Regions from separate parts of the Bacillus altaicus genome, predicted to be linked through region 1. Evidence: a T-box and tRNA genes for the amino acid it is inferred to sense, from the RefSeq annotation. Region 1 holds a T-box; the other holds one or more tRNA genes.

The links. A T-box is a leader RNA that pairs with one kind of tRNA and senses whether it is charged. The one in region 1 lies ahead of thrS (threonine--tRNA ligase), so its partner is inferred to be a tRNA-Thr.
Region 2: it encodes a tRNA-Thr, which carries the amino acid that the T-box ahead of thrS (threonine--tRNA ligase) is inferred to sense. The anticodon was not compared.

Annotation. Positions count from the first base shown of each region.
Region 1 covers NZ_CM143394.1:3,197,803-3,205,313, forward strand. Annotated here, with positions in the region: gene ACE38F_RS16660 (ABC transporter permease) at 1-1,100, opposite strand, end outside; gene ACE38F_RS16665 (ABC transporter ATP-binding protein) at 1,113-1,880, opposite strand; gene ACE38F_RS16670 (DUF2975 domain-containing protein) at 2,272-2,754, shown strand; gene ACE38F_RS16675 (helix-turn-helix domain-containing protein) at 2,765-2,983, shown strand; gene thrS (threonine--tRNA ligase) at 3,142-5,061, opposite strand; T-box leader at 5,106-5,327, opposite strand; T-box leader at 5,365-5,588, opposite strand; gene rluF (23S rRNA pseudouridine(2604) synthase RluF) at 5,710-6,417, opposite strand; gene ACE38F_RS16690 (VOC family protein) at 6,861-7,226, opposite strand; gene ACE38F_RS16695 (YdbC family protein) at 7,326-7,511, opposite strand, start outside.
Region 2 covers NZ_CM143394.1:4,878,666-4,886,176, forward strand. Annotated here, with positions in the region: gene ACE38F_RS25150 (transglycosylase domain-containing protein) at 1-270, opposite strand, end outside; gene ACE38F_RS25155 (NUDIX hydrolase) at 802-1,263, opposite strand; gene ACE38F_RS25160 (YebC/PmpR family DNA-binding transcriptional regulator) at 1,504-2,223, opposite strand; tRNA gene ACE38F_RS25165 (tRNA-Leu) at 2,488-2,569, opposite strand; tRNA gene ACE38F_RS25170 (tRNA-Cys) at 2,579-2,649, opposite strand; tRNA gene ACE38F_RS25175 (tRNA-Gly) at 2,664-2,738, opposite strand; tRNA gene ACE38F_RS25180 (tRNA-Gln) at 2,744-2,818, opposite strand; tRNA gene ACE38F_RS25185 (tRNA-His) at 2,883-2,958, opposite strand; tRNA gene ACE38F_RS25190 (tRNA-Trp) at 2,978-3,051, opposite strand; tRNA gene ACE38F_RS25195 (tRNA-Tyr) at 3,059-3,142, opposite strand; tRNA gene ACE38F_RS25200 (tRNA-Thr) at 3,153-3,228, opposite strand; tRNA gene ACE38F_RS25205 (tRNA-Phe) at 3,243-3,318, opposite strand; tRNA gene ACE38F_RS25210 (tRNA-Asp) at 3,328-3,403, opposite strand; tRNA gene ACE38F_RS25215 (tRNA-Met) at 3,407-3,483, opposite strand; tRNA gene ACE38F_RS25220 (tRNA-Met) at 3,541-3,617, opposite strand; tRNA gene ACE38F_RS25225 (tRNA-Val) at 3,642-3,717, opposite strand; tRNA gene ACE38F_RS25230 (tRNA-Glu) at 3,723-3,797, opposite strand; tRNA gene ACE38F_RS25235 (tRNA-Ser) at 3,817-3,908, opposite strand; tRNA gene ACE38F_RS25240 (tRNA-Asn) at 3,911-3,985, opposite strand; rRNA gene rrf (5S ribosomal RNA) at 3,994-4,109, opposite strand; rRNA gene ACE38F_RS25250 (23S ribosomal RNA) at 4,211-7,131, opposite strand; rRNA gene ACE38F_RS25255 (16S ribosomal RNA) at 7,278-7,511, opposite strand, start outside.

The DNA.
Region 1 (7,511 bases):
GGTGGTTTTTCAGTTAAGTCGTTACGTAAGTAATACACCGCTTCTCCATCTACTTTATACTTATACTTGCTTTCTTCAACAATTTCCATTTCTTTTAATGCTGCTTTATCTTGTTCATTTGGATCATGAATTACGACATCATATACACGTGAGAAGTCTGTCATAATGCCTACATTCTTTTGAAACGCCATACCTGCTGTCATTGCACCTGCACCTAACGCAATTAACATCGCTACAGTGCCTAGTACCCTCGATAAACTAGTTACTCGAAAACGTAACTGTGCATAAGTAAAACTATTTAATCCCGTTTCATTTCGTTTTTTATTTCCCTTAATTTTCATTACAAAAAGTGGAAGTAACGAGTTGAAAATGAAATACGTTCCTAATGTCGTAACAATTGTCGCTATTATAAATCCTAGTTCAGCAAACATTTTTATATTTACCATAAAATAGTATCCTGTACTTACTAGCAATACACCTAGTACTGTCATAATAACTGTGCGGGTTTTACTTTTCTTCACCTCATCTTGCGTTTCATCTTCACGTATTAACTCTAATTCTGTTTTACGTAATAATCGGAAACTATTCATTAAACCAGTAATGAAAAATAATATTAAGAAGAAAATAGATGTAACTAATATAGCTGGTGTGTACACAGATGCGTAATTACCTTTTGCTGAAATTCCCATTCCATTCATTAAAAAATTTCCTGCTACACTAGCAAGTATTATTCCTACTAAAATACCGATAATAATACTGACAATCCCCATACCAAAAGTCTCAATAAATAATAATTGCGCTACTTTTTTCTTTTTCGCTCCAAGCATCATGTACATACCGAGTTCTTTTCTTCTTAATGTAAGTAAAAAAGAATTGGCATATATGATGTAAAAAACTGTAATGAAAGAAAGCAATATTGCACCAACCCAGAAGACGAGCCTAATACTACTAATGAGACTATTATCTTTTGTAAATTCACTATTCATCGCCATCGTTTGGAACATGTAAAAAATACTAATACTAATGACTAGACCAATAAGTAAAACCATATAATCCTTTAACATTTTTTTCATACTATGACGTGATAATTTGAATAACATAGTCTCGCCCCCTTACTTCGACTCAGCTGCTGAGCCCATTTGGGCAAGCACACCTAAAATATCTTGATAGAAATTTTCTCGTGTTCCTTGACTTTTTAACTCTTTATAAAGAAGTCCATCCTGAATAAATAAAATACGTTCACAATAGCTCGCACTAAATGCATCGTGTGTTACCATCAAAATACTGACATTGTGATTTTCATGTAAATCTTGCATCGCTTCTAATAAACTTTTTGCATTTTTACTATCAAGTGCTCCTGTCGGTTCATCTGCTAATACGATTGCCGGATTATGTACTAAAGCTCGTGCTGCCGCTGTTCTTTGTTTTTGTCCACCAGAAACAGCAGTCGGATATTTAGTTAAAATTTCAGTAATCCCTAATTTCTTTGCTACTTCATTAACTTTTCCAGTAATCTCACTTGACGGTACGCCTTGCAAGGAAAGTGGTAAAGCGATATTTTCATAAATTGATAAATTTTCTAGTAGATTAAAATCTTGAAAAATAAATCCTAATTTTTGAGAACGAAAATCTGATAATGCATTCCCTTTCATAGAAGTAATATTTGTGCCAGCTATTGTTACACTGCCACCTGTCGCTTGATCAAGTGTACTAATCACATTAAGTAATGTCGTTTTTCCAGATCCAGAAGGACCCATAATCCCTACAAACTCTCCTTCTTTAATACTTAATGAAACACCCCTTAATGCTTTTGACTGATTCTCATTTCTTTTCCCATACGTTTTTTCTACACTTTCTACAGTAACTACATTTGTTGACATCTCTTTCACTCCATCCCTTTTGTATAGTATGAATTTCCCATATATTTCTTATATTTTCCTCATAAAAATTCTTAAGAATTTTTAAATTTTCCAAATGCAGATTGAGATACATAAGGAATACAAACGATTTCTCTGCTTAATATTCTCATTTTTCTAAAATCCTTTCATTCGATTTCCCTTACATTTACCTTACATTTTTGTAAGGTAAAAAAGAAAACAAACCACTTCATAAGAGCATTTCTTTGGAATGAGAAATGCTTTTTATTGTTATCAAAATTAAAAAGATATTCCAATAACAATAATAACACAATAAAAAACAATACAATTTTATTGCGAAACGATAAATCACGTGATAAAATCATGTTGTTATTACATAAGTGAGGTGCTTTTTATGAAACAAGTTACGACACTCTTTTTAAAACTAGCTATTATTTTTATAGGAGTCCCAGTTCTTGCATTGTGCATATTTTTGGTGCCTAAGATTGGGAATTTCGCTGGAGAATTGTATCCAGATATTGCTTATATGAAATCTCTCGTTTTAATCGATATGTACGCGGCAGCGATACCTTTTTACTTTGCTCTGTATCAAGCTTTTAAACTTTTAAGCTATATTGATAAGAACCAAGCGTTCTCGGAATTATCGGTAAAGGCTTTAAAGAATATAAAATACTGTGCCATCACGATCAGTACCTTGTACTTGCTAGGTATGCCACTCTACTATCTCATGGCGAAAAAAATTGATCCTCCAAGTTTCATACCAATCGGATTGACCATCATTTTCGCCTCTATGGTGATCGCCGTTTTTGCTGCTGTTCTCCAAAGGCTTTTACAAGAAGCTATTAATATAAAATCAGAAAATGATTTAACGGTCTGAGGTGGAGGATATGGCAATTATTATTAATATTGATGTGATGTTAGCAAAACGAAAAATGAGCGTAACGGAGCTTTCGGAGAGGGTTGGGATTACGATGGCGAATCTTTCCATTCTGAAAAATGGGAAAGCAAAAGCGGTTCGTTTTTCAACATTAGAAGCGATATGTAAGACTTTAGATTGTCAACCAGGTGATATTTTGGAGTACAAAAGCGACGAATACACTCAATAAATACAGACAACAACTTTCTTCAACCAATGGGATTAAATAGTGAAATTAAGATGAAGGGATAGCAATTAAGCTATCCCTTCTCTGCGTTTATTATTGTTATTTAATATATCTTTAATTACTTTAACTTCAGTATTACATATTAATGGAGTGTTTTATTATCAATCTCTATTTCCTATTTCCTCTTTCATACTTTCCACAAACGCATCTAGTTCAACAATTTCTGACTTCTCTTCACCATATTTCCGTACATTTACAGCTTCTCTTTCCATTTCCTTATCTCCAATAACTAGAATATAAGGAACTTTCTGCATTTGCGCTTCTCTTATTTTATATCCTAATTTTTCACTTCGAATATCCCGTTCAACACGAATACCCGCTTGTTTTAGTTTATCTTCAATTTCTTTTGCATATTGTTCATGTACTGCATTTGAAACTGGAATTACTTTCACTTGAACTGGTGCCACCCACACTGGGAACGCGCCGCCAAAGTGCTCAATTAATATTGCTAAAAAGCGGTCTAAAGATCCTAAAACTGCTCGGTGGATTACAACCGGTCTTCTTTTTTCATTATTTTCATCTATATAATTTAAATCAAATTTCTCTGGCATTTGGAAATCAAGTTGGACTGTTCCGCACTGATGACTTCTATTTAAAGCATCTTTAATATGGAAATCAATTTTCGGTCCGTAAAATGCTCCGTCACCTTCATTTAGTCTATATTTATAATTTAATGATTGTAATACATTTTCTAATGCCGATTCTGCTTGCTCCCATAATTTATCGTCACCCATTGAATCTTCTGGACGAGTAGAAAGCTCGACTTCGTACTCAAATCCAAAAGTTTTATACACATAATCAATTTGCGCCAACACTGATTTGATTTCATCTTCAATTTGTTCAGGTGTTACAAATAAATGAGCATCATCTTGGCAGAAAGTACGAACTCTTAATAATCCGTTTAAAGCGCCACTAAATTCATGTCGATGCACTTGACCGAACTCACACATGCGAATCGGTAATTCGCGATAGGAATGCAATTTATTTTTAAACATAAGCATGTGTCCTGGGCAGTTCATCGGTTTTAATGCAAAACTTTTATGATCCACTTCTGAGAAATACATATTATCTTTATAATGCCCCCAGTGCCCTGACTTCTCCCATAATTCTTGATTCATCATAAATGGAGTACGCACTTCTTGATAATTGTACTCATTTTGAATTTCTCTTAAAAATGCTTCTAATTCATTGCGAATAATCTGTCCTTTCGGCAAGTAAAACGGCATTCCCGGAGCCTCTTCCGAAAACATAAACAATTCAAGTTCACTACCTAATTTCCGATGATTTCTCTTCGCAGCCTCTTCAACAAAATGCAAATAATTTTCTAATTCTTTTTGTGAAGCAAATGCAACACCGTATATACGCTGAAGCACTTGATTGTTACTATCGCCTCGCCAATATGCACCAGAAACATGAGTTAATTGAAATGCTTTCAGATAACCAGTAGATGGCAAATGTGGTCCTCTACATAAATCTACAAATTCGCCTTGTTTATACAGTGTTACACTTTCCTCATTAGGAATTGCTTCTAAAAGCTCTAATTTCAAACTATCATTCATTTCTTGAAACAGTTCTTTTGCTTCTTCTCGAGAAACCTCAACTCGCTCTATCTTTACATTTTCATTTATAATATTTTTCATTTCTTTTTCTATTTTCGGTAAATCTTCTACGTTTACACTACTTTGAAGATCAATGTCATAATAAAATCCATTTTCAATAACTGGCCCTACACCAAGGTTTACATCACCATAAATTCTTTTTACAGCTTGCGCTAATATATGTGCCGCAGAGTGTCTTGCAATTTCTACACCTTCACTTGAATCAATAGTAATAATTTCTACTTCTGCATTCTCTTCAATATTTCGTCGTAAATCAAAAGACTGATCATTAACTTTTCCTGCGACTGCTTTCTTTTTCAAGCTACTACTAATTGCCCCAGCAATTTCTTCTAAAGTAATGCCTTTCACAAATTCTTTAACGCTACCATCTGGAAATTTAATTTCGATCATCTGTTCTTTCATTTTTCATCTCTCCATTTCATAATAAAAAGCACACTCATCCCTAAAATAGGGACGAGTGTGCTTTTACCCGTGGTTCCACCCAGATTCCCATCACTAAATGCAATGGCTTCTTTTACGGTAACGTCGTTTACACGGCACTAGATACTTGATTTCCCCAGTGCAGCTCTAAGGTGGTAAGTTATTTTACTGCGTTAGGAAGTTCTCAGCTTTTCTTCCTTCTCTGTATAACCGTTTAAAATAACTCGTGTCCTTTTCTTCGCTTATTATGAAATAAAATATAAAAAAGCCTATTCATCCCTAGTAAATAGGGACGAATATGCTTATATTCGTGGTTCCACCCAGATTCCCATCACAAAAAACATAATGGCTTCTTTTGCGATAACGTCGCTTACACGGCACTAGATACTTGATTTCCCCAGTGCAGCTCTAAGGTGGTAAGTTATTTTACTGCATTAGGAAGTTCTCAGCTTTCCTTCCTTCTCTGTATAACCGTTTAAAATAACTCGTGTCCTTTTCTTTGCTTTTGTAACAAATCCATTTATTGTTATTTAATATATCCTATTCATTTTATTTTTACAAGTGTTAAAAATATATTTTTTATTCAAAAAAAAGAAACCAAAAACATTTTTTGGTTTCCCCTTCTCTTTTTTACCAATCTTGTGGTTCGTAATTCAAGTCTGAAAATAGGCGTTTTTTCTCTTTTTTCGATAAATCTCTCCACTGTCCGACTGGTAAATTATTCAACTCAATATTCATAATTCTCGTACGTTTTAACGTGTATACTTGATAACCCAAAGCTTCACACATACGGCGAATTTGACGATTCAATCCTTGTGTTAAAATAATTTGGAACTCATATTTTGATAACTGTGTTACTTCACAAGGAAGTGTTTTTGTTCCTAAAATTTTAACACCCGCTTCCATTTCTTTTAAAAATTCAGGTGTAATCGGTTTATCTACTGAAACAATATATTCTTTTTCATGTTTATTTTCAGCACGTAAAATCTCATTAACAATATCGCCATCATTCGTTAATAAAATTAAACCATCTGAGTCTTTATCGAGACGTCCAATATGACTAATTCGTAAAGGATGATTCACTAAATCGATAATATTACCTTTTACTGCTTTTTCACTTGTACATGTAATACCTACTGGTTTATTTAAAGCGATATACACATGGTCTCGAGCAATACGAAGTTGCTCTCCATTTACTCGTACGTCATCACCTGGATTTACTTGGTCACCAATTTTTGCAACCTTACCGTTAATAATTACTTTTCTCTCGTTAATTAACTTATCTGCTCCACGTCGAGACGCTTTTCCAGCTTCACTAATAAATTTATTGATACGCAAGTTAGGCACATCCTTTTCATAAAAAATTTCAAGCTCACACTGCTTCTACCCTACAATACAAAAGGGTAAGCCTCCTATTATAACTTAAATATATTAACATGAAAGGGTATATGACGTCTTCACTTAATTACATGTTTACACGAAAATAATTGGTCCTCTTTTCCTTTTCACCTCAAACTGTTTAGCAGTCAATAGATTAACCCTTGAATATAACATCATTTATTTACTTTTTTCATAGATAATATACCGATATAAGTTGGATTAATAATGCCTAAATAACTCACAATATGTGAAAAATAAAAAAGAACCCTTTTGAAAATAATCAAAATGGATCCTTCTTCAGCTAAAATAATACTAGTTTTTATACAAAAGTGTTCAATAATTATAATCTTTGATAGAAAACATCGTTCAACAAACAAAATAATCTCGAACTCCCTAATTTTTTACGCTTCAATATTTTCTTCACATACTCCAAAAAGAAGCCCTTGATTATCTATACAATAAGCAAAGTAACCCATATTAGGAATAGCAGTTTTAGGTACAACTATTTGTCCACCATTTTCAATAACTTTCTTTATGTACTCATCAACTGAAGGTACTTCAATCGAATTAGTCGTCCTAGTAGCACCATCAGGTGATTTCATTAACCCACCATCGATACCAGGTCTATCACTCTCGCCTGTAATTATGAACCAATAGTCATGTGGCCCAGGCATTTTTTCAAACTTCCATCCAAAACTATTTGTATAAAATTGAATAGCTTCTTCAGGGTTTGGGACTTGCAATTCAAATCTTAAAACTTTACTCATTTAAATATCTCCCCTCTTATTCTTGTACAAAGTAATTATACAAGAACTAATGTTCTGTATCAAATTTTTCGAAACTAGCTACTTTAATAAGTTCTAACTTTATTTAGAAGCGGCAACAGACCATTCTTCCTTCCGAATAACTCTCTTCCCATTTATATTTTCAACATACTCATTTACATTTGCTAACTGATATAACTCTGGAAAAATTTCTTTCATATAGAGTTCATGTGCTATTTCATCTTGCCAATACGTTAGTACTACGTAACGATTTTCAGTCTTTAAAGA
Region 2 (7,511 bases), 1.7 Mb from region 1:
AATAATTGCTATATAGTCTAAACCGTTATGATGATAAAACCTTTTATCTTCCGTCGCAATAAATGCGTGTGTTAATGATTCTGGCACCTCTAACTTAGCGGGTACATGTAATTTACTAATATCACTTCGCTCAATCATTACATTTCCAACGAATAATAATGCAAAACTTAATAATAATAATAATATAATGGCTTTATAAAGAAATTTAGTTAATGGATTTAATGCAACTTTTTGATGATAATTCACTCTAGATAATACTCGTTCTTTCATCTCGAACACCTCTTTTCCACACAGCATATATAACTCTTAATTTAAGAATACCTTCTTGTAAAAGAATATCCCATCGATTTCTCTTACACCTACCTTACAACATTGTAAGGTGTAAAAATGTATTGTATCACAGTCCTTTTTTATCTACTATTCATATGAAATATTGAATATACATTTGTTTATCATACTATTTATAGGAAGTAGGACTCTCCTTCATTTCACTTTATTCTTTTATTATATCAGTTTATACATTTATACTTTTAAACATCTAGCAATCTAATTATATATGATATATCACCATTATACAGAACAAACGTTCCACAAATCAATACTAGCTTTCAGATTATCTCGCTATTTGTATGCAGTAAGACTTCTCCCTCAAAACTTGGCTAAAGCTAGGAAATTAGGTAGTAGCCCTGCTTCCTCCACTAATTATTAGCCTACACTTTATTATTGTGACCTTTTTTTGAAACATTATACATAAAGAAAAGGTTAGCAATTTGAGCTGTCCTCAAATAACTAACCTAAACTTTACAACCTTCCTATAAGGTTATATGGCTGAACTTCCCATGTTTCGTATGGAATGAAATGCGTTGCTTTCATCGCATCAAGTGTCCTGGATTTCATATGAGGACGCGTTATATACTCATCGATGTTCTCTTCGTTTAAAGCAACAAATTTAGCCTCTTGTATTTCTTCAGGTTGAATTTTTATTTCACCACTAACATATGCTACTTTAAAAACAACAGCTACAATATGCACAGAAGCATTATAATAAATCCCTGTAACTCCGATAGGCTTCACAGTTAATCCTGTTTCCTCCATTATTTCTCTGCAAACAGCTTGATCGAGCGCTTCCCCTTCTTCTACCTGTCCTCCAGGCATTTCCCACGTATCAGCTCGCCAGTGCACTTTCGTTAAAAGCACCTCATTCTTTTCATTTGTTAAGTAACCTGCTACGGCAACAATATGCTTTGGTGTTTTATGCTCCACAGAAATACCTCCTAGAAATACGATTATTTAAAATACTATCTATAACCATATTCCATAACTACAACAAAACCCCTTTAAAACTTTATCACCTTAACTATTTCAATAAAAAAAGACCCAGTTCGTTAAACGAAAGGGTCTTCTGTCTTATATCCCGCTATTTGTGGGCAGTAAACGCCCGATTGGTTAGGGGTAATAATCAGTGGCGGATGAACACCCCCCACTGATTAAAGTTTCACCTTATTATTCCCCTAAGTCTACGTTGTGGTAAACTTGCTGTACATCTTCTAAATCTTCTAATGCATCAACCATTTTTTCAAATTGTACTTGAGCATCTTCAGGAAGTTCTACATCACTTTGTGCAAGCATTGTTAATTCTGCAACTGTAAATTCTTCAACACCAGCACCTTTAAGTGCAGATTGTACTGAATGGAACTGATCAGGTTCAGCATAAACGATAACAGAATCTTCTTCTTCTAGAATGTCACGTGCATCTACATCTGCTTCCATTAAGATTTCAAGAACTTCATCTGACGTTTTACCTTCAAGACCGATAACAGCTGTCGCATCAAACATGTAAGCCACAGAACCATTTACACCCATGTTACCACTGTTTTTGCTAAATGCAGCCCGTACATCTGCTGCAGTACGGTTTACGTTATTTGTCAGTGTATCTACAATTACCATAGATCCGTTTGGTCCAAAGCCTTCATAACGAAGCTCGTCATAGTTTTCTTCTGAACCGCCTTTTGCCTTTTCAATCGCACGGTCAATAATTGTTCTTGGCACGTTGTATGTTTTCGCACGTTCTAATACAACTCTTAACGTTTGGTTTGATTCTGGATCTGGCTCGCCTTGTTTTGCTGCCACATAAATTTCACGTCCAAATTTCGCATATATACGGCTTGTATTTGCATCTTTTGATGCTTTTTTTTCTTTAATATTGTTCCATTTACGGCCCATACTTTCCACTCTCTTTCCCATTTTAAATCTACATAAAAATATTAATATGAAATATAATGTGTATTCAACACATTTTTAAAAGAAATATAAAAAGTTCATTTTTGATTCATATTACAGACATAATATAAATCATTATCATTTTGTTCTTTCGACAAGTTATATTATACATGAATTCCTAAGTTTATTACGAATTTTAGAATCACATAGCATAATTTAACAAAAAAAACCCTAACATTTCTGTTAGGGTCTTTTTTAATTCACCGATACCGATGGTCGGGGTCGAACCGACACTCCCGAAGGAACACGATTTTGAGTCGTGCGCGTCTGCCAATTCCGCCACATCGGCATAAAATAAAGGCGGCAACCGGATTTGAACCGGTGGTAAAGGTTTTGCAGACCTCTGCCTTACCACTTGGCTATGCCGCCATATGAAGTTAAAATGGAGCGGAAGACGGGATTCGAACCCGCGACCCCAACCTTGGCAAGGTTGTATTCTACCACTGAACTACTTCCGCAAAAATGGCTGGGCTAGCTGGATTCGAACCAGCGCATGACGGAGTCAAAGTCCGTTGCCTTACCGCTTGGCTATAGCCCACCGAAGTTTTACTTAATTATATGTAAGTATCCATTAATTTATTTGTAATTTTAAAAAATAAAAATGGGGCGACTGATGGGAATTGAACCCACGAATGCCGGAGCCACAATCCGGTGCGTTAACCACTTCGCCACAACCGCCATGTTGTGTTTATATATTTGGCAGGGGCAGTAGGAATTGAACCCACACTGGAGGTTTTGGAGACCTCAGTTCTACCTTTAAACTATGCCCCTATATAACTGGTGGAGGGGGGCAGATTCGAACTGCCGAACCCAAAGGAGCGGATTTACAGTCCGCCGCGTTTAGCCACTTCGCTACCCCTCCGAAACTTACATGGTGCCGGCTAGAGGACTTGAACCCCCAACCTACTGATTACAAGTCAGTTGCTCTACCAATTGAGCTAAGCCGGCATATTTTATTAAAATGGTGGCTCGGGACGGAATCGAACCGCCGACACGAGGATTTTCAGTCCTCTGCTCTACCGACTGAGCTACCGAGCCTTATTAAAATGGCGGTCCCGACCGGGGTCGAACCGGCGATCTCCTGCGTGACAGGCAGGCATGTTAACCACTACACCACGGGACCATTTGGTTGCGGGGACAGGATTTGAACCTGCGACCTTCGGATTATGAGCCCGACGAGCTACCGTACTGCTCCACCCCGCGATAATATTATTTATATAATTATATGATAAGTGTTAGCAACCACATTACGAAAATGTTTGGTTGCGGGGACAGGATTTGAACCTGCGACCTTCGGGTTATGAGCCCGACGAGCTACCGTACTGCTCCACCCCGCGACAATATTATTCATATAATTTATATGGTGGAGGATGACGGGATCGAACCGCCGACCCCCTGCTTGTAAGGCAGGTGCTCTCCCAGCTGAGCTAATCCTCCAAAAGTGGTGACCCGTACGGGATTCGAACCCGTGTTACCGCCGTGAAAGGGCGGTGTCTTAACCACTTGACCAACGGGCCAAATATTATAAAATGCTTATGGCGGAGAGCAAGGGATTCGAACCCTTGATACGCTTGTGACGTATACACGATTTCCAATCGTGCTCCTTCGGCCAACTCGGACAGCTCTCCAATGGCTCCGCAGGTAGGAATCGAACCTACGACCGATCGGTTAACAGCCGATAGCTCTACCGCTGAGCTACTGCGGAATAATATTGCCTGGCAACGTCCTACTCTCACAGGGACAAGGTCCCAACTACCATCGGCGCTAGAGAGCTTAACTTCCGTGTTCGGTATGGGAACGGGTGTGACCTCTCTGCCATCATTACCAGACTATATTCGCTTGAGACAAACATTATTATACTTGATTCACTTAGAAAGTCAATAAGTTTTTTATATTCTCTCAAAACTAGATAACATTAGCTTCATATTATATGGTTAAGTCCTCGATCTATTAGTATTCGTCAGCTCCACATGTCACCATGCTTCCACCTCGAACCTATCAACCTGATCATCTTTCAGGGATCTTACTAGCTTACGCTATGGGAAATCTCATCTTGAGGGGGGCTTCATGCTTAGATGCTTTCAGCACTTATCCCTTCCGCACATAGCTACCCAGCTATGCCCTTGGCAGAACAACTGGTACACCAGCGGTGCGTCCATCCCGGTCCTCTCGTACTAAGGACAGCTCCTCTCAAATTTCCTGCGCCCACGACGGATAGGGACCGAACTGTCTCACGACGTTCTGAACCCAGCTCGCGTACCGCTTTAATGGGCGAACAGCCCAACCCTTGGGACCGACTACAGCCCCAGGATGCGATGAGCCGACATCGAGGTGCCAAACCTCCCCGTCGATGTGGACTCTTGGGGGAGATAAGCCTGTTATCCCCGGGGTAGCTTTTATCCGTTGAGCGATGGCCCTTCCATGCGGAACCACCGGATCGACTAAGCCCGACTTTCGTCCCTGCTCGACTTGTAGGTCTCGCAGTCAAGCTCCCTTATGCCTTTGCACTCTACGAATGATTTCCAACCATTCTGAGGGAACCTTTGGGCGCCTCCGTTACACTTTAGGAGGCGACCGCCCCAGTCAAACTGCCCACCTGACACTGTCTCCCGGGTCGATAAGACCCGTAGGTTAGAATTTCAATACAGTCAGGGCGGTATCCCACCAGCGCCTCCACCGAAGCTAGCGCTCCGGTTTCAATGGCTCCCGCCTATCCTGTACAAACTGTACCAAAATTCAATATCAGGCTACAGTAAAGCTCCACGGGGTCTTTCCGTCCTGTCGCGGGTAACCTGCATCTTCACAGGTACTATAATTTCACCGAGTCTCTGGTTGAGACAGTGCCCAAATCGTTACACCTTTCGTGCGGGTCGGAACTTACCCGACAAGGAATTTCGCTACCTTAGGACCGTTATAGTTACGGCCGCCGTTTACTGGGGCTTCAGTTCAGAGCTTCGCTTACGCTAACCCCTCTCCTTAACCTTCCAGCACCGGGCAGGTGTCAGCCCCTATACTTCGCCTTACGGCTTCGCAGAGACCTGTGTTTTTGCTAAACAGTCGCTTGGGCCTATTCACTGCGGCTTTCCGTTAAGAAAGCACCCCTTCTCCGAAGTTACGGGGTCATTTTGCCGAGTTCCTTAACCAGAGTTCTCTCGCACACCTTAGGATTCTCTCCTCGCCTACCTGTGTCGGTTTGCGGTACAGGCACCTTTTATCTCGCTAGAAGCTTTTCTTGGCAGCGGGGAATCAAAGACTTCGCTCCATAAGGAGCTTCCCCATCACAGCTCAGCCTTCACGATAAGCGGATTTGCCTACTTATCAGCCTAACTGCTTGGACGTGCACAACCAATCGCACGCTTCTTCTATCCTTCTGCGTCCCTCCATTGCTCAAACGATAAAGAGGTGGTACAGGAATATCAACCTGTTGTCCATCGCCTACGCCTGTCGGCCTCGGCTTAGGTCCTGACTAACCCTGAGCGGACGAGCCTTCCTCAGGAAACCTTAGGCATTCGGTGGACGGGATTCTCACCCGTCTTTCGCTACTCATACCGGCATTCTCACTTCTAAGCGCTCCACCAGTCCTTCCGGTCTGACTTCACTGCACTTAGAACGCTCCCCTACCACTGATACCATTGGTATCAATTCGCAGCTTCGGTGGTGTATTTAGCCCCGGTACATTTTCGGCGCAGAGTCACTCGACTAGTGAGCTATTACGCACTCTTTAAATGGTGGCTGCTTCTGAGCCAACATCCTAGTTGTCTAAGCAACTCCACATCCTTTTCCACTTAATACACACTTTGGGACCTTAGCTGGCGATCTGGGCTGTTTCCCTCTTGACTACGGATCTTATCACTCGCAGTCTGACTCCTAAGGATAAGTCATTGGCATTCGGAGTTTGACTGAATTCGGTAATCCGATGAGGACCCCTAGTTCAATCAGTGCTCTACCTCCAAGACTCTTACACTTAAGGCTAGCCCTAAAGCTATTTCGGGGAGAACCAGCTATCTCCAGGTTCGATTGGAATTTCTCCGCTACCCACACCTCATCCCCGCACTTTTCAACGTGCGTGGGTTCGGGCCTCCATTCAGTGTTACCTGAACTTCACCCTGGACATGGGTAGATCACCTGGTTTCGGGTCTACGACCACGTACTAAACGCCCTATTCAGACTCGCTTTCGCTGCGGCTCCGCCTCTTCAGCTTAACCTTGCACGGGATCGTAACTCGCCGGTTCATTCTACAAAAGGCACGCCATCACCCATTAACGGGCTCTGACTATTTGTAGGCACACGGTTTCAGGTATCTCTCACTCCCCTTCCGGGGTGCTTTTCACCTTTCCCTCACGGTACTGGTTCACTATCGATCACTAGGGAGTATTTAGCCTTGGGAGATGGTCCTCCCAGATTCCGACGGAATTTCACGTGTTCCGCCGTACTCAGGATACATTCAAGAGAGAACGAAGTTTCGACTACGGGGTTATTACCCTCTGTGACGGACCTTTCCAGGTCGCTTCGTCTACCTCGTTCCTTTGTAACTCCGTATAGAATGTCCTACAACCCCAAGAGGCAAGCCTCTTGGTTTGGGCTAGATTCCGTTTCGCTCGCCGCTACTCAGGAAATCGCATTTGCTTTCTCTTCCTCCAGGTACTTAGATGTTTCAGTTCCCTGGGTCTGTCTTCCATACCCTATGTATTCAGGTAAGGATACCATACCATTACGTATAGTGGGTTTCCCCATTCGGAAATCTTCGGATAAAAGCTTACTTACAGCTCCCCGAAGCATATCGGCGTTAGTCCCGTCCTTCATCGACTCCTAGTGTCAAGGCATCCACCGTGCGCCCTTTCTAACTTAACCAAACTAAAATTAAAAAAATATGAGCTACACTGTTATCTAGTTTTCAAAGAACATACATTTAAACTTGAGAGATAGTTCTCTCAAAACTGAACGAAACAAAACAAGTCAACGTTTATTGATGAACTGCGTTCATCAATTCTCCATAGAAAGGAGGTGATCCAGCCGCACCTTCCGATACGGCTACCTTGTTACGACTTCACCCCAATCATCTGTCCCACCTTAGGCGGCTGGCTCCATAAAGGTTACCCCACCGACTTCGGGTGTTACAAACTCTCGTGGTGTGACGGGCGGTGTGTACAAGGCCCGGGAACGTATTCACCGCGGCATGCTCGATCCGCGATTACTAGCGATTCCAGCTTCATGTAGGCGAGTTGCAGCCT